Regions from separate parts of the Kribbella sp. NPDC048928 genome, predicted to be linked through region 3. Evidence: riboswitches for the same ligand, from Rfam matches in the RefSeq annotation. Region 3 holds a riboswitch; each other region holds the start of a gene.

Region 1 (10,247 bases), on a different contig from region 3:
GGTGGAGACGTTCGAGTTCTTCCACACGCTGCGCAAGAACAACTGGGAGGGCGTCTGGCAGCTCGACCAGTTCCCGTTCCGCGAGGACAGCGTGCAGGCCGCGAAGCAGGCGATCACCTTCCTGAAGGCGGTGCACCACGCCCTCGACGTACTGGACGAAGAGGCGCTCGCCGCCGCGCAGGCGTCGCACGACGCGCTCGCGGCACAGAAGCTGGTCCAGAAGGTCCTGCTGAGTTCCATGGCAGAGATCGCATGACGCTGTGCTTTTGGCCGGGCCTTCGGCGCCGGCGTGGTCATGGGGCCTCCCGGTCTTCCCTCGTCGCTCCGGTCGCTTCGCTCCCTCCGCTCCTCAGTCCAGACCGGGAGGCCCCATGACCCTCACAACTGATCACACGACAATGCCGGTGCCCGGGCGACTGCCCGTGCACGCGGAGCGCGCCGAGCGGGTCGCGCACATCGCCGAGGCCGCCCGGCAGATCCGGATCCAGGACCTCAAGCTGGTGCACCACGCCGGTGCCGGCCACATCGGCGGCGACTTCTCCGCAATCGACATTCTGGCCACGCTGTACGGCGCCGTGCTCGACATCTCGCCGCAGAGCGTGAACGACCCCGAGCGGGATCGCTTCATCCTGAGCAAGGGCCACGTCGCCGGGGCGCTCTACACCACGCTGGCCGCGTTCGGGTACCTGCCGGTCGAGGAACTCGCGACGTTCCTCAAGCCACTGTCCGCGCTCAACGGGCACCCGAACCGGAACAAGGTGACCGGCGTCGAGGCGAACACCGGTCCGCTCGGGCACGGTCTACCGATCGCAGTAGGACACGCGCTGTCCGCGAAGCTCGACGGCTCGTCGCGCCGTACGTACGTCCTGGTCGGAGACGGCGAGCTGCAAGAGGGTTCGAACTGGGAGGCGATGATGGCCGCCTCGCAGTACCGGCTGGACCGGCTGACCGTGATCGTCGACCGGAACCGGCTGCAGCAGGGCGCGACCACCCAGGAGACCAACGAGCTGGACCCGTTGCCGGCGAAGGCGGCCGCGTTCGGGCTCGCCGTCGTCGAGGTGAACGGGCACGACCACGGCGAGCTGCTCGACGTACTGTCCGCGGTGCCCGTCGAGCCGGGCAGGCCGACGTTCGTGATCGCCCATACGCACAAGGGTCACCCGATCTCGTTCATGAGCGACAACGTCGCCTGGCACCACCGGGTCCCGGATGCCGCTGAGTACCAGCAGGCCCTGAAGGAGCTGCAATGACAGTCGTCGAGACCCGCTCGATCGCGGACCAGCCGCGGTACGACTGCCGGGACGCGTACGTCGAGACGCTCGCCGAGCTCGCGCACGCGGACCACCGGATCGTTGGCGTGGTCAACGACTCGGTCGGATCGAGCAAGCTGAACAGCTTCCGCAAGGCGTTCCCGGACCGGCTGATCAACGTCGGGATCGCCGAGCAGGACATGGTCGGCGTCGCGTCCGGCTTGGCGAACGGCGGCCGGATCCCGTTCGTGTCGGCGGCGTCCTGCTTCCTCACCGGCCGCGCGCTGGAGCAGATCAAGGCCGACGTCGCGTACTCGAACACCAACGTCAAGCTCTGCGGGATGAGCCCCGGTGTCGCGTACGGCGAACTCGGCCCGACGCACCACTCGATCGAGGACATCGCCTGGCTGCGCGCGATCGCCGGCCTGACCATCATCGTGCCCGCTGACCCGATCGAGACCGCGGCCGCGTTGCGCTGGGCGGCTGCGTCCGAGGGGCCGGTGTTCATCCGGGTCAGCCGGATGAGCGTGCCGAAGGTGTACGCCGAGGACTACTCGTTCGAGCTCGGCAAGGCGATCACAGTACGGGACGGCGGCGACGTGACGCTGATCAGTAACGGCACCGTGCTGTGGCGGGCGCTGGCCGCCGCGGAACAGCTTGCCGGGGAGGGGATCTCGGCGCGGGTGCTCTCGATGCCGACGGTGAAGCCGTTGGACACCGAGGCCGTGGTCGCGGCCGCGCGGGAGACGGCCGGCATCGTGACCGCCGAGGAGGCGGTGTCCGGTGGCGGTCTCGGCGGTGCGGTCGCCGAGACCGTCGTACAGCAGCATCCGGCCCGGGTGACGATCCTCGGGATTCCCGAGTTCGCCCCCACGGGGTCGGCCGGCTACCTGCTGGACCGGTACGGCCTGTCCGCCGACGGCATCGCCGCAGCCGCCCGCAAACTGGTCACGACAGGTAGCTGACCAGGTCGGCGATCGAGATCATCGCGAAGCCATGAGCGTCGGCGAACGCCCGCAGGTCGGTGCCGGTCATCAGCGTGCCGTCGTCGTTCATCAGCTCGCCGATCACACCGACCGGCGGCAGGCCGGCCAGGCGGACGAGTTCGACGGTGGCCTCGGTATGACCGGGCCGCTGCCGGACTCCGCCGTCGACCGCGCGCAGCGGCAGGATGTGGCCGGGCCGGATCAGGTCCGCGGGTTGCGCCGACGGCTCGGCGAGCACACGGACGGTCCGGGCCCGGTCCGCGGCCGAGATGCCGGTTCCGACGCCGGTCGCCGCGTCCACGGAGATCGTGTACGCCGTTCGCAGGCTGTCCTGGTTGTTCGGGACCATCAACGGCAGCTCGAGCCGGTCCAGGATCTCGGACGCGGCCGGCGCGCAGACGTACCCGCTGGTGTGGCGGACGAGCAGGGCCATCAGCTCGGGCGTTGCGAGGCTCGCGGCGAAGGTCAGGTCGCCCTCGTTCTCGCGGTCCTCGTCGTCGACGACGACTACCGGCCGTCCGGCGGCGAGCTCGGCGACGGCACGTTCGATGGTGTCAAGGCTGGTGAGGGTGTTCACGGTCGCTGTCCTCTCGGCAGTGTGTTCACCAGCACTCCGGGGCAACGACAAGCTTCACGACCCCGTCCGGGGACGTGCAGCTGCCACGTGCGTCTTCCCATCCGGACTTTCACCGTCGGTCCCGGAGTTCCACCAGGTCAACCGCTACTTCTGACGAAGTCGCGGGTCGCGGACTGTCACCGCCGGCTCGGAATTTCACCGACCCCAGAGCACGTGTGTTCTTTCACCGATCAGCTTAGGGCACGTCCGCAGTTCGGGAGTGTCTTGTCCGTCTCATCTGCCTATAGTCCAGTCTGATCATCGTGAGAGGGGACCCGTGAACAGCAACCGTGGTGTGCGCCAGCCGGGGCTGGACGAGCTGCGGCTGCTCGCGAAGGTGGCCCGGATGTACCACGAGAAGGGCATCCGCCAGCCGCAGATCGCCGCCGAGCTGAACCTGTCCCAGGCGCGGGTGTCCCGGATGCTCAAGCAGGCCGTCGAGGTCGGCATCGTGCACACCGTGGTGACCATGCCGAGCGGCGTGCACAGCGACCTCGAGGACGAGTTGCAGGGCCGGTACGGGCTGCGTGACGCGGTCGTCGTCGACACCGCCGGGGCCGGCGACGAGGTGCTGCCCGCGCTCGGGTCGGGCGCCTCTGCGTACCTGGACATGACGCTCACCGGCGGGCACGTGGTCGGGATCTCGTCCTGGAGCGAGACGCTGATCGCGGCCGTCGACCGGATGCCGCGCAAGAGCGTCCCGGTGGTGGACAAGGTGGTGCAGATCGTCGGCGGTCTGGGCGACGCTGCGGTGCAGATGCAGGCGACGCGGCTGACCGCGCGGTTCGCCGAGCTGACCGGTGGGATGCCGGTGTACCTGCCCGCGCCCGGCCTGGTCGGGACGCCTGCGGTACGCCGGGCGATGATGAGCGACGTGTCAGTTCGGGACGTTCTGGGCACGTGGGGACAACTCACCGACGCCCTGGTCGGGATCGGCAGCCTCGAGCCTTCGCCGCTGCTGCAGCGCAGCGGGAACGCGGTCGCCGAGGCCGACCAGGACGAGCTCCGCAGGCTCGGTGCCGTCGGGGACGTGTGTTTCCGGTTCTTCGACGAAGAGGGAAAGCTCGTGCGCTCGACGTTCGACCAGCGGGTCATCGGGGTGACCGCGAAGGAGTTGCTGGCGGTGCCGCGCCGGATCGGTGTGGCCGGCGGCGACCGCAAGTACTCCGCGATCCGCGCCGCCCTGCTCGGCGGCTGGATCAACATCCTGATCACCGACCTCGCCATGGCCCACCGGTTGGTAGATGGAGCCTGAGGAGCAGCGGGAGGTCTACGCCACGATCGACCTGGCGTTGCGGGTCGGTGAGGTGTTGCTGTCCAGCGGCGCGGGTACGGCGGACGCTACCGCCACGATCCTCGGTGTCGCCGCGGCCGGCGGGTTGCGCGGGTGCGAGGTCGACATCACGTTCACATCGATGGCGGTCTCGTACCAGGCGGCGCCGGACGTCGCGCCCGAGACGCACATCCGCCTGGTCCGGTACCGGTCGCAGGACTTCTCCCGGCTGACCGACGTCGACCAGTTGGTACGTCGGCTCGCCCGCGGTGACCTGACCCGCGAGGAGGCCTCTCGCGATCTGGCACGGATCACGTCCGCGGGTCCGCCGTATCCGCGGTGGAGCGCGGTGCTCGCGTGGGGCGTGATGGCCGGCGGCGCCACGTTGCTGCTCGGCGGTGGCTGGCTGATCACGCTGCTGGCGGTCCTGACCGCGATCGTGATCGACCTGAACAACCGCTGGTTCAACCGCCAGCGGCTGCCCGCGTTCTACCAGCAGGTCGCCGGTGCCTTCGTCGCAACCGCGGTCGCCCTGGTGCTGTACGCCGTGCACGCACCGGTCAAACCGTCCCTGGTCGTTGCCGCAGGCATCATTATGCTGCTGGCCGGGATCGCCCTCACCGGTGCCGTACAGGACGCCATCACCGGGTATTACGTGACCGCCGCGGCCCGGAGCCTCGAGGCGATGCTGCTCACCGGCGGAATCATCGCGGGCGTCTCGCTCGGTCTCGCGCTGGGCCTGCGGTTCGGGCTGAACGTCGGCATCGAACCGCAGGCGATCCAACTCGCGAACCTCCCGATCATGGTCATCTCGGGTTCCGTGATGGCAGTCGCCTTCGCGTACGCCTCGTACGCGCCACTGCGCGCGCTGCTGCCGGTCGCGGTGATGGGCGCCCTGGCCTCGCTGGTGTTCACGCTGATGACCAGGGCGTCGTTCGGACCCGCCTGGTCGACCGCGGCGGCCGCGTTCGTGGTCGGCCTCGGCGGATACTCCAGTGGCCGTCGGACCGGCGTACCGCCCCTGGTTGTGGTCGTCGCCGGATCGATCCCGCTGCTGCCCGGCCTGACCATCTACCGCGGCCTGTACGAGTTGATGGCGCGCGGCAACATCTTCGGCATCGTGAGCCTCACCACCGCAGTCGCGATCGGCGTCGCGCTGGCAGCCGGCCTGATCCTCGGTGAGTACGTCGCGCAGCCGATCCGCCGCGAGGCCCGCCGCCTCGAAGACCGCCTGGCCGGCCCCCGCCTGGTAGGCCCTCGCCGCCCCGTCCGGCGCCGCACCACCCGCACCCGCCGACGCCGTCGTGCTGCCTGAACCCGCTCGACGTTCTGTGGAACTGCCCTGTGGTTTACTGCCGATGATCAAGGTTGACGACCTGGAATGGTGGCTGTGAACGGGTCCGAGTTGTACGACGATCCCAACTTCCTGCACGGGTATCGCGAACTCAGGCGTACCGGCCTGGGTATCAACGACGCACTGGAGATCCCGGCCTTGGCCGCTGCACTTCCTCCGGTCGAGGGCGCGCGCGTGGTGGATCTTGGTTGTGGAGAAGGCGGTACGGCGGTCCGGCTGGCGGAGGCGGGTGCTGCCGAGGTGCTGGCGGTCGACGCCTCCGAGCAGATGCTCGCGGCGGCGGTTCCGCACCCTCGCGTCCGGTACGAGCGCGCGGACCTGGCGGTCCTGGACCTTCCGGAGCGATCCGCGGACCTTGTGGTCAGCAGCATGGCTCTGCACTATGTCGAGGACTTCGACGCCCTGGTCGGACGGGTGGCTCGCTGGCTGGCGGCGTCCGGCGCGTTCGTGTTCACGATGGAGCACCCGATCATGACGGCGCCGCTCGTGGCCGCCGACTGTGTCGTGGACGATTACGCCGACGAGGGCCGCCGCGAACGGACCTGGTTCGTCGACGGTGTGGTCAAGTACCACCGGACCATCGGCACGATCGTCGCCGTACTGCGCAGGCACGGCTTCCGGCTCGACCTGATCGACGAACCGCTGCCGACGCCGGAACAGGTCGCCGCGCATCCGCACCTCGCGATCCACCGCCGCCGTCCGCCCGTCCTGCTGGTCGCCGCCACCCTCGGCGAAACTCGCTCCCGGCAACAGTTTTCGGACGCGGAGTGACCGCGGTTCCGGTGAGACGTTAGAGTTACCGACTGGAAACATCGGCGGACCGCCGGGCCCGGCGGGCAGCACGCCGACAGGGCCGACGAGGAGGATCGACGTGGCACTGGGTAGAACGTCCCCGCGGGACCTGCCGCTGTTCGCGGATCTGTCCGGGCGGGACATCAGGGACATCTTCCGCGCCGGCGAGGAGGTGTCGGTACCGGCCGGCTGGTCGCTGATCCTGGAGCAGACCGCACCGGACGCGGCGTACCTGATCCTCAGCGGTACGGCAGCGGTCCGGGAGAAGGGCACCGAGATCGCCGAGCTCGGGCCGGGCGACATTGCAGGCGAGGTCGCGGTCCGGAAGAACACGTTGCGGACGGCAACCGTCACGGCGAAGTCGCGGCTGCAGCTGCTGCACTTCACCCGGGAGAAGTTCGACGACCTGACCCGGCGGCTGCCCGCGTTCCGGGACGCCATCGACGCCACCATTGCCGAGCGCCGCGGTGGCTCCTGACCCTGACCTCGCCGGACTGCAGCGCGACTTCGAGCGCACCCTGCTCGGCGGCGAGCGGAAGTTCACCCGTGTGCAGGTGTCGGAGCGGGCCGGGATCTCGATCGAGCGCGCCGAGCGGATGTGGCACGCGCTCGGCTTCGCGACCGTACCGGACGGCGAGGTGGCGTTCACCGACGGCGACGTCGAGGCGCTGCGGCTGGTCGCGGCGCTCGAGGACGACGGGTTCATCGAGCCCGAGATGGAGTCGTCGCTGGCCCGCAAGTTCGGTCAGACCCAGTCCCGGCTGGCGTCCTGGCAAGCGGCGATGTTCCTGCAGTTCCTCGGCGGTACGAAGCTGTCCGCGGACGAGTCGATCGAGGTCGCGGGGCAGTTGCTGCCGGCGATGGAGCGACTGCAGACGTACGTCTGGCGCCGGCATCTCGCCGCGGCCGCCGGACGGGCGATGGCCGGATCGGACCAGCTCGCCCGCGGTGTGCGGGCGGTCGGGTTCGCGGACATCGTCAGCTACACGCGGCTGACGCGGCGGCTCACCGAGGTTGAGCTGGGACAGCTGATCGAGCGGTTCGAGGGTATGGCCGCGGACGTGGTCGCGCTGAACGGTGGCCGCGTGATCAAGTCGATGGGCGATGAGGTGCTGTTCGTCGCCGACACCGCCGCACAGGGCGCTGCGGTCGCGCTGGCGCTGCAGGACGCGGTGACCGCGGACGCGGAGCTGCCGGAGCTGCGGATCGGGCTCGCGTACGGGACGATCCTGATCCGGCTCGGTGACGTGTACGGCGAGGTGGTCAACCTGGCCGCTCGGCTCACCACGGAGTGCAAGCCCGGTCGGGTGCTCGCGGACCGTGAGCTGGCCGCGGCGCTCGACGGCCACGCCGCGTACGCGATCCATCGGCTCCGCCGGGTCGCGGTGCGCGGGTACCGGCATCTGGTCCCGTACGCGATCCAGCGCGCGGATTGACTACCGTCTGAGCGTGCGTGAGATCAGGACACCGGCCGAGCTGGAGCTGGTGAGTGCGGGCGACTCGATCATCTCGTGGGCGGCGCAGGGGTTCGGCGCGGGCGTACGAGCCTGGATTGCGGGTACGGCGGTGGTCGTCGCGTCACCGGATGTGTCGAAGCACGACCGGCTCGCTGTTGTCGGGTCCGTCGACGATGCGGCTCCGCTGGTGGCCCGCGTACTGGGCGAGGTTGGGCCGTCGTACCGGCCGTTCGGGGACGAGGGGCTGATCCGCGAGCTGGCTGTCCGGGTGCCTGGGCTGACGTTCTCCGCGGCGTTCGGGTGGATGGATGTGGACCGGGTTCCGGACGTGACCACTACGGCGGCCTGGCTGGACGGGGACGGCGGCGTCGAGGCGGTGCTGCGCGAGGCGTCGCCTTCGTCGTACGCGTGGCCTGGGCGGTCCGGCGTACGGCGATGGGCTGCGGTGCGGGGCGATCGTGGTGAGCTGCTCAGCGTCGCTGCGGATGCGTGGAGCGCGCCTGGGGTCGGGTTCCTGGCCGGGGTTGCGACGAATCCTGTTGCTCGAGGCAAGGGATTGTCGCGGCAGGTGTGCGGGTTCGTGACTGCGGAGCTGGTGAAGCGGCACGGGCGGGTCGCGTTGATGGTGGACGGGAACAACGCGGCGGCGATCGCCGTGTATCGGCGGCTCGGGTACAGCTACCGTCAGGTCGCCGCGGCCGGCGCCGAGTCCTAACGGGTCGGCTTCACGGGCAGGGTGGCGGTCGGTGTGCCGTGCGGGATCGACGGCTTCGTCGGTTTCGGCGTCACCGTTGGCGGTGCGGGCGTTGGGGGTGTCTGTGTTGGGGTGGTCGCCGGTACGGGCGGCGGGGTGAACGGGGCCTTCGTGGTGTCCTTGCAGTTTTCCTCGTCGGTGACGACACCGTTCTCGTCGGGCACGATCACGGGCTGCGGGAACAGGTTGCTCGTCCCCTCGCGCCGCGCCTGCCCGTACACGGCCGCGCAGTCCTGAAGTTCCAGGTCGATCGGGTTGCCGTCGTCGTCGTACAGCCGGACCGAGACTTGCTTGCCCTGGGCATCGAACGGGTAGACGTTCGAGATCGGCGTACCGTTCAGCCGCAGACCGTTGTCCGGCGGGTTGTACGCCGAGCCGCCGTGGCGGGTGCCGTAGGTGTCGAGGAAGCCGAACGACGCGCCCATGTACGCCGCCGCGAGGAACGCCGGCACCGCGATCGCGGCGACCACGTTCAGCGGTACGACGTACCACAGCCAGCGCCCGTCCTGCTGGGTGCGCCGCCCGATCCAGATCGACACCACCGCGCCCGCGAGCGCCCCGACCACCGTCACTGCCGGCGCACCGAACAGCGCGAAGAACCCGCCCGCGCCGATCATCCCGCGCGCCACCCACCAGATCGGCTGGCCGATCGTCACCAGCTCGTGCCGGACGTTCGGCGGGATCTGGTCGATCCAGCCGCGGATCGCGGTGGCGGCGCGCGCGCCGTGCGCGGTCTGCAGGACCACGCGCGGATGCTTCCCGTGCAAGGCCAGGACGCCGAAGAACGCCGCCACGAACAGCACGCCGAATCCGAGCAGGCCGAAGAACGACGTCTCCGTCCGCGACCACGCGAAGATCGCGACCGCGACGAAGAACGGTCCGACGGTGGCCGCGATCAGGCCCCAGCGCAGCGCGTTCCAGCCGGCGTCCAGGTCGTCCTTCTGCGGCTGGCGCGGTGGATAGCCCGCCGCGGTCCGCAGTTGGTCGGCGTACTGCTCCGGAGTGCCGAGACGCGCCTGTAGATCCGCGGTGGTGGGCTCGGTGCCGAACTCGGCCGCCACCTCGCTGAGATGACCGCTGACATCCTGCAGTACGTCCTCGAGCTCACCCGGCGGCAGGTCGCTGAGCTGAGCCCGGATCTGCTCGAGGTAGATGGCTGCCGCGCCGGTGCTCACGCTGCCTCCTTCTCCAGCAGGAGCACCGACATGGCGCCGGCGAAGTGGTTCCAGGTCTCGGTGGAGCGGGCCAGCAGCTCACGGCCGGTCTTGTTCAGCCCGTAGTACTTCCGGTGCGGGCCTTCCTCGCTGGGTTGTACGTACGAGGTCAGCGCGCCGGCCTGGAACAGTCGGCGGAGGGTCCCGTACACAGATGCGTCCGCCACGTCTTCCAGCCCGGCGGCGCGCAGTCGGCGGAGTACGTCGTACCCATAACCGTCGCCGTCGCGCAGCACGGCCAGCACCGCGAGATCGAGCACACCTTTGAGCAACTGACTCGTGTCCATTGGGGGCCTCCTCCGCTCGGCACGCTACTACACATTGCGGAGTACTCCGCCAACCAGCGCAATTTCGATCCGACCTCCGAACCCGGCACGCCGATACCCCCGAACCCCCGAGTCGTGGGCATTGGCTGTGAAATCAGCTGATTCTCGACCGAAATCGACGACTCGGCGGTGGGGGTCGAACCAATCGCCACGAGTCGGTGGTGAGTGTCAGGCGGCGAGGCGGCGGTGGCGGAGATGGTGCAGGTCCTCGGCGATGCGGGCTAC
Region 2 (10,247 bases), on a different contig from region 3:
ACTCGGCGACGAGTTCTTGATGTCGAGCTTCTTCACCGTTGCCGAGGTGGAGTTGGCGCGCCTGGGACTTGCCGCTGTGCCCGGTGATGTGCCCGGTGAGGTGCCCGGTGAGGTGCCCGGTGATGTACCGGGAGCCGGGCTCGATGTCGTTGTGGGTGGCCTCGGGCTGGGGTACACCACCCGGGCGGTGCTGCAGGACGCGCGCGTCGGCTCGCTGATTGTTGTGGAGGCCCTCGATGCGGTCATCGGCTGGCATCGGCGGGCATTGCTGCCGTTGGCCGATGACATTGTCGGGGATCCCCGCAGCCGACTGGTGCACGGTGACTTCTTCGCTCTGGCCGATGGTGACGGCGGGTTCGATCGTGATCGACCGGGCCGCCGCTTCCATGCCGTACTGCTCGACATCGATCATTCACCGCGCCACGTCCTGCATCCCAGCCATGCCGCCTTCTACACGCCGGAGGGACTGCGTCGTCTCGCCGCGCACCTGTATCCCGGTGGCGTCTTCGCGTTGTGGTCGAACGATCCGCCCGATGCGGCGTTCGGCGATGTCCTGTCCGAGGTGTTCGACAGCCAGGTCGCGCATGTGGTCACGTTCCCCAACCCATTGCAGGACCACGACGCAACCAACACCGTCTACGTGGCTCGCCGCGGCCCGGTGTGATACCGGGTGGGCTCGCTTCACGCATTGAGGAGGGTGCCGGAGAGTTCTCGGCGAGAGCCGATGCCGAGCTTGGCGAAGACCTTGTGAAGGCCATGGGGGCGAAAGCCTCCGCCCCCAATGGGCGTGAACATGTCGTACGCCGACCTGAGGTGGAGGCGCGCATCGCGACGGCGGTTCTCCCGCCGCAACCACTCTCCGTAGAGCAGCTGAGCGCGGGCGTGCTCGACGCGCATGCGCGTCCGGCCGAGCCGCTCCACTGCCTCCAGGTAGCAGGCTTCGGCCGCGTCTCCCCGGCTCACCGGCGCGCGGGATCGTGCCTCGATTCCGAGCGCCCAGTCGGTGCCGCCGGCACTCGTGGTCCGGACCAGCGCATCGAGTGCAGCTGCTGCACGGTCGGGGTAGCCGGCTCCTTGTTCGGCCGCTTTCAACGCTTCCTGGTAACGCCCCAGCCGTTGTGGAGTACGGCCGATGAGTAGTCCACGATGGTGAGTCCCATACCCTCGCCGCGCGCTCCGGCCTCCGTACAGATAGATCGGGTGCGGCGTGGCCAGCGCATCACGCTGCGGTCCGGGCAGACGATCGAGGTGGTCCAGCATCGGTGCGCACAACTGGTGCAAACCGGAGAAGGGCAACTCGACCTCGGACTCGACACCGGCCGCGCGCGCCAGGCGGCAACCCTGCCCAAGCCCGTTCGCCAGGTAGTCCAGCAGGGTGGACTTGCCGACTCCCGTCTCGCCCCGCAGCACGAGCACCTGGCTCGTGCCGGCGCGAACGCGGTCCACGAGGGAGTCGAGCGTCGCGCACTCGCTCTGCCTGCCGCGGAGCTCGGTGGGCAACTGATGTGACGTCACGACGCCGACCGGCGACGGCACCAATCACGTCCCGTCGTGTCCATCGAGCCTCCCGATATCTGCCCAACCAGCCTCGACGACCCACGCCGTCGTGTCGGGCGACATGCGCCCGATCGGGCCGCGTACACCGCCGGGCTATCTCACATCGCCGCAGCGCGGACTGTGCCGAGGACGTCGGGGGGTTTCGCGATGGGAGGAGCGCGGGGCGGCCGGGCGACCCGGCATTGATGCGGGACTACACGGGTATTGACCCGGGGCTACACGGGGGCCCGGGCGCCGCCTGCACACGCAGAGTGGTGGCATCCCGCACCGACGAACTCTCTGCACCAGGAGGATGCCATGCAGACTCGCCCCGTCCCCGGGACCGCCGCTCCCCATCGCCGGAGAGTCGCCACACTCAGTGCTGCCGTACTGTCCGTCCTGAGCGCGGCCGTCCCCGTCCCGGCGGAAGTCGTAGCCCCGCCGACGCCCGCGCCGGACCGCCTTGAAGGCGAGCATGGGGCGTCCAGCACCAGATTCCGTACGGTGTCCGCCGGTGGGCTGGAGGTCTTCTATCGCGAAGCGGGCGGGCCCGGTGCGCCGAAGCTCCTGCTGCTGGGTGGATTCCCGTCGTCGTCGCACCAGTTCCGAAACCTGATGCCGGCCCTCGCCGACCGGTTTCACCTCGTCGCGTTCGACTATCCGGGATTCGGGAACACCGAGATGCCGGACCCGCGAGAGTGGGACTACACCTTCGACCATCTCGCCGAGATCGTCGACGAGGCATTGCTGGCCATCGACTTCACCGGGCCGATGGGGCTGTACCTGCAGGGCTGCGGCGGCCCGATCGGCAATCGGCTGATCTCGCTGCACCCGGACTGGCTGCGGTGGCAGATCATCCAGAACGCCAATATGTACGAGCAAGGATTCACAGATGCGTGGGACGGCATCCGTCATGGCCTCTGGTCGCACCGCACTGCCGACAGCGAAAAGCTGTTGGACAACTTCGTCGAACGGGAGGCGGTGCAGGCGATCTACTTGACCGGTCACCCGGACCCGGCCAGGATCAGCCCCGACAACTGGAACGTGGATCTGCACTTCCTGGCCCGGCCGAACGCCCGTCGGGTCCAACTGGACCTCTTCTACGACTACCGCACGAACGCCGAGCGGTACATGAGCTGGCAGGCGCGGCTACGTCGCGACCAACCGAAGACGCTGATCTTCTGGGGCCAAGGCGACATCTTCTTCACCGCTGCCGGCGGTGAGGCGTACCTCCGCGATCTCCCCGACGCGAAGCTCGTGCGCCTGAATTCAGGGCATTTCGCGCTCGAGGACTGCCTCACCAAGATCGTTGCCGGTATCAACAGTTTCTACGATGAGAATGTGAAATGCTCCAGGTCAGGCCCGATGACGGAAGTCAGCTGAGCAGAACCTGCTCGAAGGCCTCACCGGCGTCCTGGCTGGTGTCACGTGGGTCGGGACGACGTGGCGGCCTCGCCGGTGGGACGTCAGCCCCGCGGGCGCCGCTGTGCGAGCTGGCTACCGCGAGATGTCGCGGGCCGCCACGTCGCGTCTACGGTCAATGAAGTGAAGTGTGCGCAACGCTTGCCGATTCGATGAGGTGAACCACCACCTTTCAGCTGTGTTCCGCTCAGTGCGCGAGGTGGCCGTGAGCTGTCGGAGGTCCGCGCTCCCGGGCTGGCCCCGCCGTATCAGCGACGGGTTCGACGGGAGCCGATCACGCCGTGGTCGCTGTACGGCGTCATCGCGTCGCCATCCTGTGCGCGGATCAGGCGTTGATCTGCTGGTGACTGTTCGTGCCGGCGACCGCGATCCGTCGTGGCTTGGCTTGCTCGGCGATCGGGATCTTCAAGGTCAGAACCCCGGCGTTGTAGCTCGCCTCGATCTTGTCGGTGTCCAGCGTCTCGCCGAGGAACAGCTGCCGTGAGAAGACTCCGAGCGGTCGTTCGGCGACCTGCATCTCGACGTCCTCAGGAACCTCCGGTGGACGCCGCTCCGCCTTCACCGTGAGTACATTGCGCTCGACGTCGAGCTCGATTGCGTCCGCCGCCACACCTGGGAGATCAAATGCGATCACGTACTCGTCACCCGAGCGGTACGCATCGATTGGCATCGAGGTCGGCCTTGACCAGGTCCCTTGCCCGCCAGACGCGCCGAGGAACTGCTGCGTCAGGCGATCCAACTCCCGGAACGGGTCTGTGCGCATCAACATCGTCGTGCACCTCCTGATCGTCTCGTGAACCAGTGGTGTCAACACGCATTTCTGTTCTAGCATGTCATCGAAACGATGACAAGCACCAATGTCAGCATTGTGCTGACGGACGGATTCCACGCATGAACGAACGACTCGACGGACTCGAGCTACTGCGGACCCCGGGCGCCTTGGACGATGCCGACGCGGGCCGAGTGCTCGCTACCCTCACCGCCCTGCACCGGCTCCGCTCGTACATCGACGAGTGGGAGCCGATCCTGGTCGGCGCCGCACGCGACCGGGGTGCCACCTGGGCCGAGATCGCACCTCGCCTCGGCCTGGCCAGCCGCCAGGCAGCCGAACGCCGCTACCTGCGACTCAAGCCCCACTCCACCGACGATGCCGCCACCACCCGCGAAGACCGCGTCCAGGCAGCCCGCGACCGACGATCTGGCGACCGCGCCGTCGCCGGATGGGCCCACGACAACGCTGCGGCGCTGCGCCAGCTCGCCGGGCAGATCACCGCATTGCCGACCGACACCACCAACCCGTCCACAGCCGGAGCAGCACCCGCTATCGCGCACCTCCGCGACGCGCTCGGCAGCAACAACGCCGCCGACCTGCTCCAGCCGCTGACCGCAGCCGGCGAGCAACTCCGCGACACCCACCCGGACCTGGCCGGTCAGGTCACCGATCTGACTCGGACCATCGATGCCATCCGCATGACAGACCTCGCCGGCCGCACGCCCGCGCTCGACGCAACAGACCCGGCGACCGAGGCGCATTGAGCATGGCGAGGGCGTCTCACGCCCGCAAGACCGCTGTACGGCAAGCCTGACCACTGACGTCGGCAGGCATGCAGGCTGTTTACGGCGATCGGGTGTGGGAACCGATCGCCGACGATCCAGCCGGGAGGGGTGCTATGACGGTCGGTGGCATTGACACCTATTACGACTACGACCAACGGCAGTGGATGTTCCGGCGCCTCGGGGGTGGCCCCGTACGACAGGTGCCCGTCTGTCCTGTCGTACGAGGTGCGCCGGAGGCGGAGGCTGAGCGACCACCAGTTGCGGACCCGCGCGTGCCCGCGAAGGTGCGGACGGTGCGAGATCAGAAGTGTTAGCGGGCGTCTTCCGGATCGGGGGTGGAGAGGGTCGCGGCCCAGTCGGTGGACCAGCGGATTAGGGGGCGGAGGGCGCGGCGGGCGCTGTGGCCCAGCTCTGTGAGGGCGTAGGTGGTGTCGGGGTGTTGCTCGACGACGCCTGCGTCGACCAGCTCGGTCAGGCGTTGCCGCAGGACGCTGGAGGACATGCTGTCGCAGCGCTCCTGCAGTGCGCGGAATCCGACCGGGCCGTGTTGCAGCTCCCAGATGATTCGCAGGTTCCACCTACGACCGAATAGGTCGAGTGCGGCCATCAGTGGCCGGCCGGTGCTCGATCCTCGGACCGCGCGTCCTGGCCTGGGTGTCGCCATCCGTCGTTCCGTCCCATCTTGCGGCTTCGATATCCGACACACTATCGTGCACCACATCGATTCGATTTCCGAAGCGCACAGGGGTGGCTTCGGGGGTCGATCACCACCAACGGAGGATGTTGTGCACAAGCTGCTGGTCCTGTATCCCGAGCCCGTCGATCCCGACCACTTCCGCGAGTACTACGTGAGCACCCATCTCCCGCTGGTCGCGAAGATGCCCGGCTTGCTCGCGTACCGCTACAGCTTCGAGGTGACGGCGACGCAGGGGGAGCCGCCGTACTTCGCGGTCTTCGAGGCCGAGTTCGCCGACGCCGCCGCACTGACCGCGTCGAGGGCGTCCGCGCACGGCCAGAAGGTGAGTGCCGATGTCGCCAACTACGCCACCGGTGGTGTGGTCGTCATGGACTGTCCGATGCAGAACGGCACCATCTGAGGCTCCTGCAGGTGGCTCGGCCAGATACTAGAGGTGTCTCTCTACAAGCCGAAGAGATATCGTCGCGGGCATGGGGAGACCGGCCACGCATACCGCGGACGCACTGCTTGACGCGGGCGTTGCGCTCTTCGCCGAGGGTGGCGCGAGGGCGGTGACGATGGCCTCGGTGGCGCGTGCTGCGGGTGCGCCGAGTGGATCGGTGTACCACCGGTTCCCGGATCGGCCTGCGCTGCTGCACGCGTTGTGGGCGCGGGCGGTGCACACCTTCGACGAGGCGTACCGGCTGCAGCTCGGCGACGCGCCCACTCCCGCCCACGCGGTCACGTCGACTGCTTGGATCGTGGATTGGTGTCGCGAGCAGCCGGGGACTGCTGCCGTACTGCATGCCGGCCATCGGGCGTTCTCGCGCGATCAGTGGGCGGCGGCCGACATCGAGGCGCTGGCGTCGTACGAGCGCAGCCGGGACCGGCGGCTGGCCAAGGTCGTTCGCGGGATCGCCGTTGCGGCGGATCGGCCGCGGGACGAGATCGCGTTCGCGATGGTCGACCTGCCGCTGGCGGTCGTTCGCCGGCACCTTCCGGGATCGGTACCGGCGGCAGCGACCGAGCTGGTACGGCGGCTGGCAACCTCCATCATCCTCGGCGACTCGTGATCGGGCTGTGCGCGAAGTCCTCGTCTGCTGTTGATGATCGTTGAAGTTGTGGAGAGATACCTCTAATATCGGAGCTGCGTCTCAGGGAGGGGTGGAAGTCCCCACCGGCGGTGATGGCGGCCCGGCCGATCCGGGCAGGTCGAGCCCGCGAGCGCCGACCTCGTCACGCGTTTCAGCCGGCGGGGGAGGGTCAGCAGATCCGGTGCGACTCCGGAGCCGACGGTCACAGTCCGGAATGAAGAGAACGTGACAGGCGAGGTCGTCTCGTCCGGTCACCGCACCCCCTGGGCATGTGTGTGAACAGGAGGAACAGTGACACACATCCCCACGGCATCGACCGACAGCTCACGCATCGCCGTGATCGCGTCGCGCTGGCATGCCGACATCGTCGACCAGGCAGTACGAACCTGCGTCGACGACCTGCGTACCGAAGGCCGCCAGGTCGACGTGTACAAGGTCCCGGGAGCCTTCGAGATCCCGTTGAAGGTCAAGCAGCTCGCCTCGACCGGGGAGTACGCCGCGATCGCGGCGTGCGGGCTGGTCGTCGACGGCGGGATCTATCGTCATGAGTTCGTGGCGGCGACGGTGGTGGATGCGCTCATGCGGGTTCAGTTGGAGACGGGCGTACCGACGTTCTCCGCGGTGCTGACTCCGCTGCACTTCCACGAGCATGACGAGCATCACGCGTTCTTCCGCGACCACTTCGTGATCAAGGGCCGCGAAGTCGCCCGAGCAATCATCGAAACCCTCACCGCCCCCAAGGTCGCCTAAGCCAGTACGCCCGCCCGCCGCCTGCCCGGCTGCCGCCCGGGCAGTTCGGGTTAGAGCGCGTGTGTCAGGGGGCCCAGGTTGAGGTTTTGGATGCGCTCGACGGTTACGTCGCGGACCGTGGGGAGTGAGCCCCAGAGGGCTTTGCCTCCTGGGGTCCGCAGGAGTGGTCCGACGGCTCGTTGGAAGCGGCCGGTTTCCACTGGGGTGCTTTCGCGAGGCGGGCCCACGGAGCCGATCAACCTGATACCAGGGGAGCCGGTGAATCGGCCGCGCAGTGCGGCTCGCAGCCACAGGCGTTTCCCGCTGTCGACGGCGATGATGGCGACTCTCGGTTCGCGCTCGAGGTTGGCCGCGAGTCTTGAGTTGAGTACGTCGAAGTAGAGCGCGGATCCCTTCTCGGTCAGCAACAGCGACCCGATCGGTGTGACATGTGGGGATCCGTCCGGGTTCGTGCTCGCGATGCTGCAGTGCAGTGAGGTGCGGATCGTACGGCGGACGACGCGTCTGGCCTGTGACCACTGGGCTTCGGTGATCATGAGCTACCGATGCGGTCGGGGGTCATCGGCCCTCCTTTTTTAGAGTGTTATCTCTAGAATGGTTGAAGCATACTCGCGGTGTGTCGGGTGTCACGGCGCCGGAGCGTGGGCAGTGCGACGATGCCAGTGGCGGAGTGCAGCGCCGAGCAGGAGTGCAGCGCCGAGAAGAGGTGGCGGATGATCGGCGATCGGTGGGGCGTCACCGACGAGGAGACCGAGGCCTCGTACGCGTGCGACCGATTCGCCCCGAAGCCCACGGTGCAGGCCTGGCGAGCTGTCACGATCGAGGCGCCGACGAGTGTCGTGTGGTCCTGGTTGATCCAGGTACGGCTCGCTCCCTACTCGTACGACCTGATCGACAACCTCGGACGCCGTTCGCCGCGCGAGCTCTTGCACCTCGACGATCCGGAGATCGGGGACCCGTTCAGCTCCTCCGGCGGACGGCCGCTCGGTCGGATCGTCGCGCTCGTCCACGAGGAGCACCTCACCGGACAGATCATCGGCGCCACCATGACGTACCGGCTCCTCGACCTCGGGGACGCCGGGACGCGCCTCGTCCTGAAGGTCGTCGGCGAGTACCCGCGGCCTCTCGCGCCGCTGCTGTCGGTCGGCGATCTGGTCATGGCCCGTCAGCAGTTGCTGAACTTCAAGAAGTACGCCGAGCAGCGCGATTAATCCGTTTGTCCGGGGGAGGCGCCCGACCTGAGGATGGGTGCCATGGCAATTGGCACCTCCTCGGCAGTTCGCTTTGTTGAGATGACCGGTACGGCGCTCGGCGCGTTGCTCGCCGGCGACCGTCCCGCGGCGGAGGCGGAGCTTGGCTTCGCCCTCGGCGACGAGTTCCTCTCCGACAGGGCCAAGTGGCTCTGGCAGTACCGTCTCGATCAGCTGACCGCCGATCCCAGCACCTTCGGGTGGCTCGTCAAGCTCGCCGTGGCCGGTGACGTCGTCGTCGGGTACGCCGGGTTCCACGGTCCGCCGGACGCGGACGGCATGGTCGAGATCGGCTACACGGTCGACCCGCCGTACCGGCGGCAAGGTCACGCCAGGGCGATCCTGACCGCGCTCCTGGAACACGCGGCCGCCGAGCCCTCCGTACGGACCGTGCGAGCCACGATCAGCCCCACCAACCAGGCCTCGCTGGCCACCATCGCGGGCTTCGGCTTCGTCGAGAACGGCGAACAGTGGGACGAGGAGGACGGCCTCGAGCTCATCTTCGAGCGCCCGAGCCGCTGACCCGAACTATTGCGTGGCGGCGTGCCGGGCGACCGCGTAGCGTCGCCGGGCATGAGCGAGATGTTCGTGACCTCCGGTCCGCTGCGGTTGTGGACCGAGCGGACCGGACGGCCCGATGATCCAGCGGTGCTGCTGATCGCAGGCGCGTCTGCCCAGGGCTACACCTTCCCGGATGCGATGGTCGACCGCCTGGTCGATCGCGGCCTGCAAGTGATTCGGTTCGACCATCGCGACACCGGGCGTTCGAGCATCGTCGACTTCGATGAGCATCCGTACGGTCTGACCGACCTGGCTGTTGATGCTGTGGCGATCCTGGACGCGTACGAGTTGCCGTCCGCCCATGTCGCCGGGGCGTCGATGGGTGGTGTGATCGCGCAGTGGCTCGGCGTCCACCAGCCGGATCGCGTGAGCTCGCTGACCTTGCTCTCCACCACGCCGATGGGCCGCGATCCTGGTCCGGTTGTGGAACGCGCCTTGGCCGGACAGCCCGCCGATCCGGACGAGCTGCCGCCGCCGACGGCGCGTTTCCTGCAGCATCTCGTCGACTCCGCGGGCACCGAGCCGGGCGTGGAGGCTGACGTGGTCACTTTCAGGGTGATGAACGGCGACGTTCTCCCGTTCGACGAGCCGGCCGCCAGAGCTGTACTCGAGCGCTGCTGGGCGAGGGCAACCGACCCGTCGGCCGCGGCCAACCACAGCCTGATCGGCCAGAAGATGGGCCCCGACCTGCTCGTGCCCTTGTCGACGATCACCGCCCCGACAACGGTCGTCCATGGAGACCAGGACCCACTCTTCACCCCAGCCCACGGCAAGGCCCTCGCGGCCGCTATCCCCGGCGCGCACCTCCACGTCATCCCCGGCATGGGCCACACCTACTACTCCCCAAACCTCCCCGACCAACTCGCCAACCTCATCGCCGGCGGGCGATGAGCCAGTTGTAGGCCTCGGTGCGGTGGTCGTCCTCGATCGTCGTGTGATCCTCGTCGGGGAAGTACGCCTGGATTCCGGGCACGAGCTGCGCGATCCGATGACCGTGCACTGGCGGCATGTTGCGGTCTCCTGCTCCGCCAGGTCGCCCCAGCGCTCCAGCCAACCCGCCGGATCTTGAGCAGGTCGCGAGCGTCGTCTCTGCGTCCTGTCGCCAGTTCGCGCGGGCGGTGGCTCGGTCGGTGAAGTGCCGCTCCAGTTCCTCGACACGTCCGCCGTCCTCGACCAGGATTTCGCCGCGGTCGGTCTCGAGCACGTGCGTGCGCACTTCGTCCATAGCGCATTCGTAGCAGCCGAGGCAGGAAGGTGGCGACTGACATAGTGCGCGATGTGATTGTGGGGGCTAGGTGGTTAGTAGGGCTTGTAGGGCTGCTGCGTAGGCGACCACTTGGGCGGTGGGTCTGTCGGTGCGCCACATCAGGCGCCAGTGGACCGGCGGGGCGTCTCGGAACG
Region 3 (10,247 bases):
CGATGGCGACAAGACCGAGGCCGGCGGGCCGATCCAGGGCCGCAGCGACTCCGACGACGGCACGCCGGTCGCGCTGGTCGCAGGCCTCAGCGGCGGCGGACTCGTACTCGTCCTGGTCGGCGTCTTCCTGGTCCTCCGCCTCCGCCGCAAGCCGGTCGCGGCGCACCACCCGGCCCAGCCCGGCCCGCACTACCCGAGCAACCAGCAGTACCCGAACAACCAGCAGTACCCGAACGGGCCGAACGACCAGGGCGGACCGCAGTACCCGAACCAGCCGCCGCGCTGATCGCTCAGCCGGCTCTGACGAGGCCCGGGAAGCCCCATCGGCTCCCGGGCCTCGCCATGTGCGCGGTCCCGGGGAGTGCCCGGGACGGACTGGGGGAGGCGGTAGGTTCTGGGCGGTGGAGGCGTTTGCTGGGCGGTATCGGCTGATCGACCTGATCGGGACCGGCGGGATGGGCTCGGTCTGGCGCGCGTGGGATCTGCGACGGTCGAAGTACGTCGCCGCGAAGGTCCTCGGCCAGCACGATGCGGCGACGCTGCTCCGGTTCGTACGGGAGCAGTCACTGCGGATCCAGCATCCGCACGTGGTCGCTCCGCACGGCTGGGCCGCGGACGACGACAAGGTCGTGTTCGCGATGGATCTGGTCCGCGGTGGTTCGGTGGCGACGCTCCTCGGTGACCATGGCCCGCTGCCGACCCCGTACGTCGCCGTACTGCTCGATCAGCTGCTGCACGGCCTGTCTGCGGTGCACGCGGCCCGCGTCGTACACCGGGATGTGAAACCGGCCAACCTGCTCCTCGACGTCACCGGCACCGGTCGCCCGTACCTGCGCCTGTCGGACTTCGGCGTCGCAGGTCTGCTCGACGAGCCGCGGATGACGCGGCACAGCACCGTCCTCGGAACACCCGGCTACCTCGCTCCCGAGCAGCTGGCCGGCGCCGATCCAGATCCTCGCCAAGACCTGTACGCCGTCGGAGTAGTGGCCGCCGAGCTCCTGACCGGCGAACGCCCCACCCCCGACGGCCAGCTAGCCAGCCTCGACGGCCCATTAGCTGAGTTCATCGCCCACCTCACCGCACCAGACCCCTCCAACCGCCCCAACTCAGCCACCACCGCCGGCCGCCTCCTAGCCACCACCAACACCCTCCCGCCCGCGACTGCCTCCACGGGTGCCGTCCAACCCGCAGGTGCTGTCCCGCCCGGCCAGGCCGATCCGTGGGCCGGCACTCCCGACGCACCAGAAGTCTTCGACCAACTCCCATCCCTCCCACCCAACTGGACCCCCACTGGCCCTCAGCCCACCCCACCACCGGCCGGGCAGGAGGGGCGCGGTGCGACAGTTCCTGCGCAGGACGGTCGTCGCCTGCAGACCGAAGGCGCACCAGTTGTCGAACAGAACCGCACTGAGGCGTCGAACCGGGGTGGGGCGTCGGGGCGGGGGCGGCGGGGGTTGTGGGCGGGGGTTGTTGTTTGTTTTGTGGGGGCGGTTGGGTTGTTGGGGAGTGCTGCCTGGTTCCTGTTCCGCTGAGTGGTAAATGGCCGGACGGTGCGGTTGCTCGGTGGAAGACTGTCAACGGTGGATCCGGCTGAGCGCGAACTCGAGGTGCCTTCGCCTGGGAGTGCCGCGCCGGGCAGGAACCGGCTGCTGATCGGCGCGCTGGCGATCACGACGACGGTCGGGTACGGCGTCCTGACCTACGCGTTCAGTGCGCTGCTCGGCCCGATGAGCGCCGAGCTCGGCATCTCCACAACCACCACGGTCGGCGCGTCGACCACCGCCGTACTCGTCAGCGGCCTGGTGTCGATCCCCGTCGGACGCTGGCTCGACGCGCACGGAGGGCGGGCCCTGATGACGGGCGGCTCGGTCCTCGCGGCAATCGCCGTACTCGCCTGGTCGCAGGTCCACAACACCGTCCAGTTGTACGGAGTCTTTGTCGCGATCGGCATCGCGTCGGCGATGGTGCTCTATCCGCCCGCGTTCGCCGTCGTGGTGGCGGTCACCGCACCGGAGCGGCGGACCAACTCGATCCTCACCATCACCTTGGTCGGCGGGCTCGCCAGCTCGATCTTCATCCCGCTCACCGGATACCTCGCCCACGCGCAAGGTTGGCGTACTGCGCTGGTCATCCTGGCGGGTGCCGTGGCCGCCATCACGGTCCCGCTGCACCTGATCGCCGTACGGCGGCGTCCGCCGCGGCCGGCTGTCGGCGTGCGACACAGCACGTCGCCGGCGAGGGTGCTGAGCGATCCCGGGTTCTGGCTGCTCGCGGGAGCGTTTGTCGTACACAGTGCGGCGCTGGCCGTGATCTCTGTGCACCTCGTGCTGTATCTGGTCAGCCTGGGGCACCCGCCGGCGCGGGCGGCGAGCCTGGCTGGTCTGCTCGGGCTGTTGTCGGTGACCGGGCGGCTGGTCACAAGCGTGTCGGCGCGGTGGTTGCCGATGGCGACGGTTACTGCAGTGATCCTGTTCGTGCAGGGGATCGCGATCGGGCTGCTGCCCGTCCTGGGGCGTCATGTGGCGGGAGCGGTCGGGTGTCTGGTGCTGTTCGGCCTCGGGTTCGGGGTGTCGTCGATCGCGACGCCGGCGATCCTGCTGGACCGATACGGCGCGACCGGGTTCGGGACGATCGCCGGCATGCTCGGTACGCCGACCACGATCGCCAAGGCGGCCGGCCCGCTGGCCGGCGCGGGTCTCGCCGACGCGTTCGGCTACCGCCCGCTGATCATCGCGGTCGCAGTCGCCTGCGCGGTCGCCGCAACAGCCCTCGCCCTCACCCGCCGCCTCCTGCCATGCACTCCCGACCCGTCCCACACTTAGGGCACGTCTCCCAAGTGCGTCGAGGACCAGGATGTGACCTGGGTCGTGGTGCGGGTTGTGGGGGAGGGCATACTTGAAGTACGAGTGAAACCCACTCGCGTGCTCCGGGGTCGGTGTAATTCCGAGCCGGCGGTAACAGTCCGCGACCCGGTCGCTGCGGTTCGGCGATCGGTTGACCTGGTGGAATTCCAGGACCGACGGTGAAAGTCCGGATGGGAGGCGCACGCGGTCGGCGGGTGTGCTCTGGCGCCCGGCGGCGCGGAGCGTGGGCTGTGAGGCCCGCGGGACGTGACGGCGGCAGGGTCCGGCAACGGACCGGGTGCCGGGATCGGTGAGATCCCGGTGGGCGACGGAGCAGACAGGCCGGCCGGAGGCCCCGGAGTGCGTCCGTGACGACGAGGGGCCCGAGTAGTGAACGACGTGTCGCCGATGGATGTCGCCTGGATGCGGCGTGCCATCGAGCTGGCCGCACGTGGCACCGGCAGTACACATCCCAACCCGGTCGTCGGCTGTGTGATCACCGGCCGTGACGGGCATCCGGTCGGCGAGGGCTTCCATGCTGTTGCCGGCGGCCCGCATGCCGAGGTCGAGGCGCTCCGGATGGCCGGCGCCCAGGCTCGCGGCGGTACGGCGTACGTCACGCTGGAGCCCTGTAACCACACCGGCCGGACCGGGCCGTGCGCCGATGCGCTGATCGCGGCCGGAGTCGCACGCGTCGTGTACGCCGTACCGGACCCGAACCGGACCGCGGCGGGGGGTGCGGAGAAGCTGATCAGCAAGAACATCGAGGTCGTGCAGGGCGTCCTGCAGGCCGAGGCCGAAGCGGTCAACCACGTCTGGCTGCACAGCGTCCGGGTCGGCCGGCCGTTCGTCACCTGGAAGTTCGCGACGACGCTCGACGGGCGCTCGGCGGCGCCGGACGGAACCAGCCGCTGGATCACCGGCCCGCTCGCCCGCGCCGACGTCCACCGGCAGCGCGCCGAGTGTGATGCGATCGCCGTCGGCACCCAGACGGTGCTGGACGACGACCCGGAGCTGACGGTCCGCGATCAGGACGACGTACCGGCCGCTCGGCAGCCGTTGCGGGTGGTGGTCGGCGACCGGGAGATCCCGGAGTCGGCCCGGGTCCGCAACGACCGCGCCGAGACGCTGCTGCTGCCGACCCATGATCCCGCCGAGGTGCTCCGGCAGCTCGACGACCGGCAGATCCGGCACCTCTGGCTCGAAGGCGGCCCGACGCTGGCCGCAGCCTTTCTGCGCGCCGGTCTGGTCGACCAGATCGTCGCGTACGTCGCCCCGGCCGTGCTCGGTTCGGGGTACGCCGCGGTCGGCGATCTCGGCGCGGAATCGATCGACCACCTGCGGCGGTTCAAACTAACGGACGTCACGCGGCTCGCCGACGACGTCCGGCTCACCCTGGTTCCTCTGGGAGGAAAGTAGATGTTCACCGGCATCATCGAAGAGCTCGGCACGATCGAGTCCCTGGACCTGCTGGACGGAGACGCTGCGCGGCTCAGCATCCGCGGGCCGAAGGTGACCGAGGACGCCGCGTTCGGCGCCTCGATCGCGGTCAACGGCTGTTGCCTGACCGTCGTCGAGTACGGCGGCGGTACGTTCACCGCGGACGTGATGCGCGAGACGCTGCAGCGGACCAGCCTCGGCGGACTGGAGAAGGGCTCGACGGTCAACCTCGAACGCGCGGTCGCCGCGCACGAGCGACTCGGCGGGCACATCGTCCAGGGCCACGTCGACGGCACCGGCACGATCGCGTCACGCAGCCCCGGTGAGCACTGGGAGGACGTCCGGATCAGTACGCCGCCGGAGATCCTGCGCTACATCGCCGAGAAGGGCTCGATCGCGATCGACGGGGTCTCGCTGACCGTGACCGACGTCGACGACGCGTCCGGGACGTTCGGGGTCAGCCTGATCCCGACCACGCTCGAGCTCACCGTACTGGGGCGCAACAAGGTCGGCGACACCGTCAACCTCGAGGTCGACGTGATCGCGAAATACGTCGAGAGACTACTTGCCGGAGGCACCAAGTGAATCCCGTTGACTGGTTGTTGACGTCGCAGGTCACCATCGCCGGTTCGCCGGTGCTGGTCCGCGAGATCGTCGGCAACGTGTTCGGTCTGGCCAGCGCGCTGTTCGGCATGCGCCGGCTGGTCGCCGCGTGGCCGGTCGGCATTGTCGGCAACGTCCTGCTGTTCACGGTCTTCATCGGCGGGATCTTCGACACCCCGCAGGACAAGGACCTCTGGGGCCAGGCCGGCCGTCAGGTGTTCTTCGCGCTGATCAGCCTGTACGGGTGGTACCGCTGGTACCAGACCCGGCACGGCGGATCCGCGTCCGCGGTCCAGCCCAAGTGGGCGACCGCGCGGCAGCGGCTCGAGCTGCTCGGCATCGGCGTCGTGATCTACGCGATCGCGTACTTCGTGCTGAAGGCGCTCGGCTCGTGGGGGCCGCAGTGGGACGCGTGGATCCTCACCGGCTCGATCCTGGCGACGTACGGGATGGCCCGCGGGTTCGTCGAGTTCTGGCTGATCTGGGTGGCGGTCGACGTGGTCGGCGTACCGCTGCTCGTACAGGCGAAGTTCTACCCGTCGGCGACCATGTACGTCGTGTACGGGCTGTTCTGCGTGCTCGGATTCGCGTCCTGGTGGAAGATCCAGAACAACGAGCGGGCGGCGACGCCCGAACCGGTGGTGGTGGGCTGACATGGGCGACGTACTGAAACTGGACACGATCGAGCACGCGATCGAGGAGATTCGCGCCGGCCGGCCGGTGATCGTGGTCGACGACGAGGACCGGGAGAACGAGGGCGACCTGATCTTCGCCGCGTCCAAGGCGACGCCGGAGCTGCTGGCGTTCCTGATCCGGTACAGCTCCGGCGTGGTGTGCGTGCCGATGGAGGGCGCCGAGCTCGACCGGCTCGGGATCCCGCTGATGACGCCGCACAACCGCGAGCGGATGCGGACCGCGTACACGATCTCCGTGGATGCGCGGGACGGGATCAGTACCGGCATCTCCGCGGCCGACCGGGCCCGGACGATCCGTGTGCTCGCCGATTCGGCCTCGGAGTCGTACGACCTGGTGCAGCCTGGGCACGTGTTCCCGCTGCGCGGTCGTGACGGCGGCGTGCTCGTCCGGCCGGGTCACACCGAGGCGTCGATCGACCTGGCCCGGATGGCCGGGCTGACACCGACCGCGGTGATCTCCGAGCTGGTGAACGACGACGGCACGATGAAGCGCGGGCTCGAGCTGCGCGCGTTCGCGGACGAGCACGGTCTCGTACTGGTGTCGATCGACGACCTGATCCGGTACCGGCGGCGTACCGAATCGCAGATCAAGCGGGTCGCCACCACGACGCTGCCCACGCAGTACGGCGACTTTGTTGCCCACGGCTACCGCAACACGGTGGACGGGTCGGAGCAGCTCGCACTGGTACGCGGCGAGCTGGGTGATGGGCCGACGTTGGTGCGGCTGCACTCGGAGTGCTTGACCGGCGACGTGTTCGGGTCGCTGCGCTGCGACTGCGGGCCGCAACTCGAAGAGGCGATGCGACAGGTGGCTGCCGAGGGCGGTGTTGTCGTGTATTTGCGCGGTCATGAAGGACGTGGAATCGGTCTGCTGCACAAGCTGCAGGCTTATGAGCTGCAGGACGCCGGCCGCGACACCGTGGATGCGAACCTGGACCTCGGGCTGCCGGCTGACGCCCGCGACTACGGGACGGGCGCGCAGATCCTGGCCGACCTCGGCGTGAAGTCGGTGCGGCTGCTGACGAACAACCCCGACAAGCTCGCGGGCGTTCAGGGGTACGGCATCGAGGTCGTCGAGCGCCGCGGCATCTCCATCGACCCGACCGAGCACAACCTGCGGTACCTGCGCACCAAGCGCGACCGAATGGGCCACCATCTCCCGGACGGCCTGCTGAGCGAAGAGAACGGAGCCGGCTGATGTCGGGCAGTGGAGCACCCACCATCGAGGCACCCCGCGTCGACGGCGCCCGCGTCGCGATCGTCGCGGCCCAATGGCACCCGAAGGTCACCGACGGCCTGCTCGCCGGGGCGTTACGCGCCCTCGAGGACTCCGGCGTCACAGACCACACCGTCGTACGGGTGCCCGGATCGTTCGAGCTCCCGGTCGCGTCGTTGCACGCAGCCAAGTCCGGGTACGACGCCGTGGTCGCCCTCGGCGTCGTGATCCGCGGTGACACCCCGCACTTCGAGTACGTCTGCCAGGCAACCACCGAGGGCCTCATGCAGGTCGGCGTCAGCACCGGCGTACCCGTCGGCTTCGGCGTCCTCACCTGCGACAACGACCCCCAGGCCCTCGACCGGGCCGGCCTCCCCGACAGCCGGGAAGACAAAGGCTACGAAGCCACCCAGGCCGCCCTCTCAACCCTCGCCGCCATCCGCACCCTGCGCTAACCGCCTCTCCGTCGGACGGCAACCAGCCACCTTTCCGGAAACAATTCCGCACCCACCGGCAAAAACTCTCCGGAAAGGTTCACCGGTCATCGGGACGTTAGTTGATGCGGGTGTGTTGCATGTGCCAGTTGGGGGTCCAGGTTCGGCCGTTGTCGGTGGAGAAGGATTGTTGCCAGGCGGCTTTGTCGGTGCCGGCTGTCCAGAGGAAGCGGACGTCGATGGGCTGGCCGTCCCAGATGTCGGGGCCTTCGAAGGTGCCGACGCCGCTGGTGAAGGTGCCGATGACGGGGGTTTCCAGGTGGCCCCGGGTGCTGTTGATCCAGTGGATGGACCAGGTGCGCGACTGCGGGTCGTACAGGCGGAAGGTGGCGCCGCGGAAGTTCTCGCTCGGGAACCAGCCTTCGTCGAAGCTGATGGAGCCGTCGAAGTAGGTGGTGGCTTCCATCGTGGCGTCGTGTTCGTACCACTCGAAGGGCTCGCCGAGGACAGGGCGCCGGCGCCGGTTGTGGAACGACCAGCGACCGACCAGGAAGTCGAAGTCGTCGGTGATCTTCGGTACGTCGAGGGCAGGTGGGGGCGTGGCGCGCCGCGTGAAGTCCATCGTCCAGTTGGTCTCCCACGTCTTGCCGTCGTCGGCCGAGTACGCCTGCTCCCAGTGCGCCGACTCGTCCGTGATGCCGGACCACTCGTAGCTGCACAGGATCGGCCGGCCCTCATGGGTGTCCTCGCCGACCAGCCGGCAGCTCGAGCCGTCCGCGGTCCAGCCGCCGTGCACCGGTGGGTAGAGCTTCATCGTGGTGCTGCTGACCCACCAGATGCTCCACTTCTCGCTCACCGGGTCGAACAGCCGCAGCGACAGCCCGTACGTCCCCTTCGTCGGGAAGCGCATCTCGTCGATGCTGATCTGTCCGTCGAAGTACGTCCGGGCGGTCGACGTCCCGTCGTACTCGAGCCACTCGTCGCACCCCGCGAGCGCCCGCGTCAGCTGCCGGTGGCGGACGTCGAAGTACCCGTTGAGGAAGTCGAAGTCGCCGGTCACCTTGGTCCAAGTCGTCATACCGACCAGCCTGCGAGTAATACCTGACAATCCATGGCAGTGATCGGAGCTAACCTCGGAGCATGCGTTCGAGCCGACTGCTGTCGATCCTGCTGTTGCTGCAGACGCGCCGGCAGCTGACCGCGCGTGAGCTCGCGGACGAGCTCGAGGTGTCGCTGCGGACCATTTACCGCGATGTCGAGGCGCTCGCGGCGGCAGGCGTTCCTGTGTACGCCGACCAGGGCCGCGCAGGCGGGTACCGCCTGGTCGAGGGCTACCGCACCCGCCTGACCGGCCTCACCGAGCAGGAGGCCGCCGCGCTCTTCCTGGTCGGCATGCCCGGCGCCGCCGCGGCGCTCGGGCTGACCGCGGAGACGAGCGCCGCCGAACTCAAACTGCTAGCAGCGCTCGCACCCGATCAACGCGACCGCGCCGGCCGGCTGAAGAACCGCTTCCACCTCGACCTGCCCGCTTGGTACCGGGATGCCGAGACCTCACCACAGCTCTCGGCCGTCGCCGATGCCGTACTTCACGACCGTCGCGTCAGGGTGCGCTACCGCCGCTGGGAGGAGCCGCGCGAGGTCGAGCGCGTGCTCGAGCCGTACGGTCTCGTGCTGAAGAACGGCATTTGGTACGTCGTCGCCGCAACGCCGGGTGGGCTGCGTACGTACCGTGTCTCGAACATCCTCGAACTGACGCCGACCGATGAGGAGTTCGAGCGCGACGCCGACTTCAGCCTCGCGCAGTTCTGGCAGGACCATCTCGAGGGGTTCGACCGGATCCGCTACACCGGCGAGGCTGTCCTCAAGGTCTCGCCCCGCCTCGCAATGAAGATGTACGACGTCTCGTTCCCCGCTCTGGTGAAGGCGGTCGCGGCCGCCGTACCGGAGCCCGGCGGCAGTGTCGTCGTGACGATCCCGATCGAGTCGGTCGCGAACGCGGCGACCACTCTGAGCCGTTTCGGCGACGCAATCGAAGTACTGGAACCCGAAGAGCTGCGCACCGAGCTGAGAGACCTCGGCCAGAGGATCCGCGACCTCTACTCCTGAGCCAGTTCCCCGTTGGCCTGCTCGCCGGCCTCGGTACTGCGGCGCAGGAACTCGGCGATCAGCGCGAGCTCCGCCTCGCTGTAGTCCGCGAGGACGCCGTCCATCGCGCCGATCATCGGCTGGTACAGCCGGATCACCTCGGTCCCACGCTCCGGCAGCACCCGGATCGTCACGCTGCGGCGATCGGCCCGCGCGCGGTCCCGCGCGACCCAGCCGCCGCGCTCCAGCCGGTCGAGGATCCCGGTCAGCGTGGCCGGGTGCAGGCCGGCCTGGCGGGCCAGGGCGCTCGGCGTCAGCGGTCCGCTGCGGGCGAGGACGTCGAGGCAGTCCAGGTCGACGTCCTTCAGCGCCAGCTTGCCGCCGATCTGGTGGTTCATCAGTGCGAGCTGGATCCGCAGGTCGCGGAGCGCGGCCTTGATCTCGTTCCCACTCCGGCGACGGTGGCGCGCGTCACCCAATTCTGTCTGTTCCATATCTTATGATTTCCGTACTATATGAGTTGCAGAGCAGATTCAGAGTAGCGCACAGGAGGGGTTCCGATGAGGATCACGGTGTTCGGCGCGACCGGTGGGATCGGCGGTCAGGTCGTACGGCAGGCGCTCGACGCGGGCCAGAAGGTGACGGCGGTCGTCCGTACGTCGTCCGCGTTCGAGCTGGAGCATCCGTCGCTGGAAGTGGTCCGGGTGCCCGGGCTGGACGCGGCGGACCCGCTGCGCGAGGCGATCGACGGCAGTACGGCGGTGATCTCCGGCGTCGGCGCCCGCGGTCGCAAGGTCGGTCCGGTCGCGTCCAGCAGTACGAAATCGATCTTGGCGGCGATGGACGCGGCCGGGGTACGGAGGTTTGTCGCGGTCAGTGCTGCGCCGCTCGGACCGGTACCGCCGGACGAGAGCGTCCTGAACCGGCGCAT

What was found. Region 3 has a riboswitch for FMN ahead of ribD (bifunctional diaminohydroxyphosphoribosylaminopyrimidine deaminase/5-amino-6-(5-phosphoribosylamino)uracil reductase RibD). Riboswitches for the same ligand answer to the same signal wherever they lie in the genome.
Region 1: it holds a riboswitch for FMN, as region 3 does, so the genes downstream of both, ribB (3,4-dihydroxy-2-butanone-4-phosphate synthase) here and ribD (bifunctional diaminohydroxyphosphoribosylaminopyrimidine deaminase/5-amino-6-(5-phosphoribosylamino)uracil reductase RibD) in region 3, are expected to answer to the same signal.
Region 2: it holds a riboswitch for FMN, as region 3 does, so the genes downstream of both, ACGFI6_RS22470 (6,7-dimethyl-8-ribityllumazine synthase) here and ribD (bifunctional diaminohydroxyphosphoribosylaminopyrimidine deaminase/5-amino-6-(5-phosphoribosylamino)uracil reductase RibD) in region 3, are expected to answer to the same signal.

What each region holds. Positions count from the first base shown of each region.
Region 1 covers NZ_JBICUC010000002.1:331,130-341,376, reverse strand. The annotation lists gene ACGFI6_RS08440 (sugar phosphate isomerase/epimerase family protein) at 1-256, shown strand, start outside; gene ACGFI6_RS08435 (transketolase) at 372-1,250, shown strand; gene ACGFI6_RS08430 (transketolase family protein) at 1,247-2,215, shown strand; gene ribB (3,4-dihydroxy-2-butanone-4-phosphate synthase) at 2,199-2,813, opposite strand; FMN riboswitch at 2,897-3,030, opposite strand; gene ACGFI6_RS08420 (sugar-binding transcriptional regulator) at 3,130-4,107, shown strand; gene ACGFI6_RS08415 (threonine/serine exporter ThrE family protein) at 4,097-5,440, shown strand; gene ACGFI6_RS08410 (class I SAM-dependent methyltransferase) at 5,516-6,250, shown strand; gene ACGFI6_RS08405 (cyclic nucleotide-binding domain-containing protein) at 6,351-6,749, shown strand; gene ACGFI6_RS08400 (adenylate/guanylate cyclase domain-containing protein) at 6,739-7,707, shown strand; gene ACGFI6_RS08395 (GNAT family N-acetyltransferase) at 7,721-8,443, shown strand; gene ACGFI6_RS08390 (HAAS signaling domain-containing protein) at 8,440-9,657, opposite strand; gene ACGFI6_RS08385 (PadR family transcriptional regulator) at 9,654-9,983, opposite strand; gene ACGFI6_RS08380 (hypothetical protein) at 10,191-10,247, opposite strand, start outside.
Region 2 covers NZ_JBICUC010000005.1:82,890-93,136, forward strand. The annotation lists gene ACGFI6_RS22430 (spermidine synthase) at 1-664, shown strand, start outside; gene ACGFI6_RS22435 (AAA family ATPase) at 682-1,536, opposite strand; gene ACGFI6_RS22440 (alpha/beta fold hydrolase) at 1,855-2,919, shown strand; gene ACGFI6_RS22445 (Hsp20/alpha crystallin family protein) at 3,284-3,628, opposite strand; gene ACGFI6_RS22450 (hypothetical protein) at 3,850-4,494, shown strand; gene ACGFI6_RS22455 (winged helix-turn-helix transcriptional regulator) at 4,826-5,179, opposite strand; gene ACGFI6_RS22460 (EthD family reductase) at 5,301-5,612, shown strand; gene ACGFI6_RS22465 (TetR/AcrR family transcriptional regulator) at 5,683-6,264, shown strand; FMN riboswitch at 6,339-6,514, shown strand; gene ACGFI6_RS22470 (6,7-dimethyl-8-ribityllumazine synthase) at 6,577-7,035, shown strand; gene ACGFI6_RS22475 (pyridoxamine 5'-phosphate oxidase family protein) at 7,086-7,571, opposite strand; gene ACGFI6_RS22480 (hypothetical protein) at 7,692-8,246, shown strand; gene ACGFI6_RS22485 (GNAT family N-acetyltransferase) at 8,289-8,807, shown strand; gene ACGFI6_RS22490 (alpha/beta fold hydrolase) at 8,859-9,737, shown strand; gene ACGFI6_RS22495 (hypothetical protein) at 9,718-10,071, opposite strand; gene ACGFI6_RS22500 (LysR family transcriptional regulator) at 10,138-10,247, opposite strand, start outside.
Region 3 covers NZ_JBICUC010000012.1:209,644-219,890, forward strand. The annotation lists gene ACGFI6_RS39285 (VWA domain-containing protein) at 1-286, shown strand, start outside; gene ACGFI6_RS39290 (serine/threonine-protein kinase) at 402-1,532, shown strand; gene ACGFI6_RS39295 (MFS transporter) at 1,581-2,822, shown strand; FMN riboswitch at 2,918-3,051, shown strand; gene ribD (bifunctional diaminohydroxyphosphoribosylaminopyrimidine deaminase/5-amino-6-(5-phosphoribosylamino)uracil reductase RibD) at 3,252-4,262, shown strand; gene ACGFI6_RS39305 (riboflavin synthase) at 4,263-4,868, shown strand; gene pnuC (nicotinamide riboside transporter PnuC) at 4,865-5,539, shown strand; gene ACGFI6_RS39315 (bifunctional 3,4-dihydroxy-2-butanone-4-phosphate synthase/GTP cyclohydrolase II) at 5,541-6,779, shown strand; gene ribH (6,7-dimethyl-8-ribityllumazine synthase) at 6,779-7,252, shown strand; gene ACGFI6_RS39325 (hypothetical protein) at 7,350-8,309, opposite strand; gene ACGFI6_RS39330 (helix-turn-helix transcriptional regulator) at 8,372-9,337, shown strand; gene ACGFI6_RS39335 (MarR family transcriptional regulator) at 9,328-9,810, opposite strand; gene ACGFI6_RS39340 (NAD(P)-dependent oxidoreductase) at 9,877-10,247, shown strand, end outside.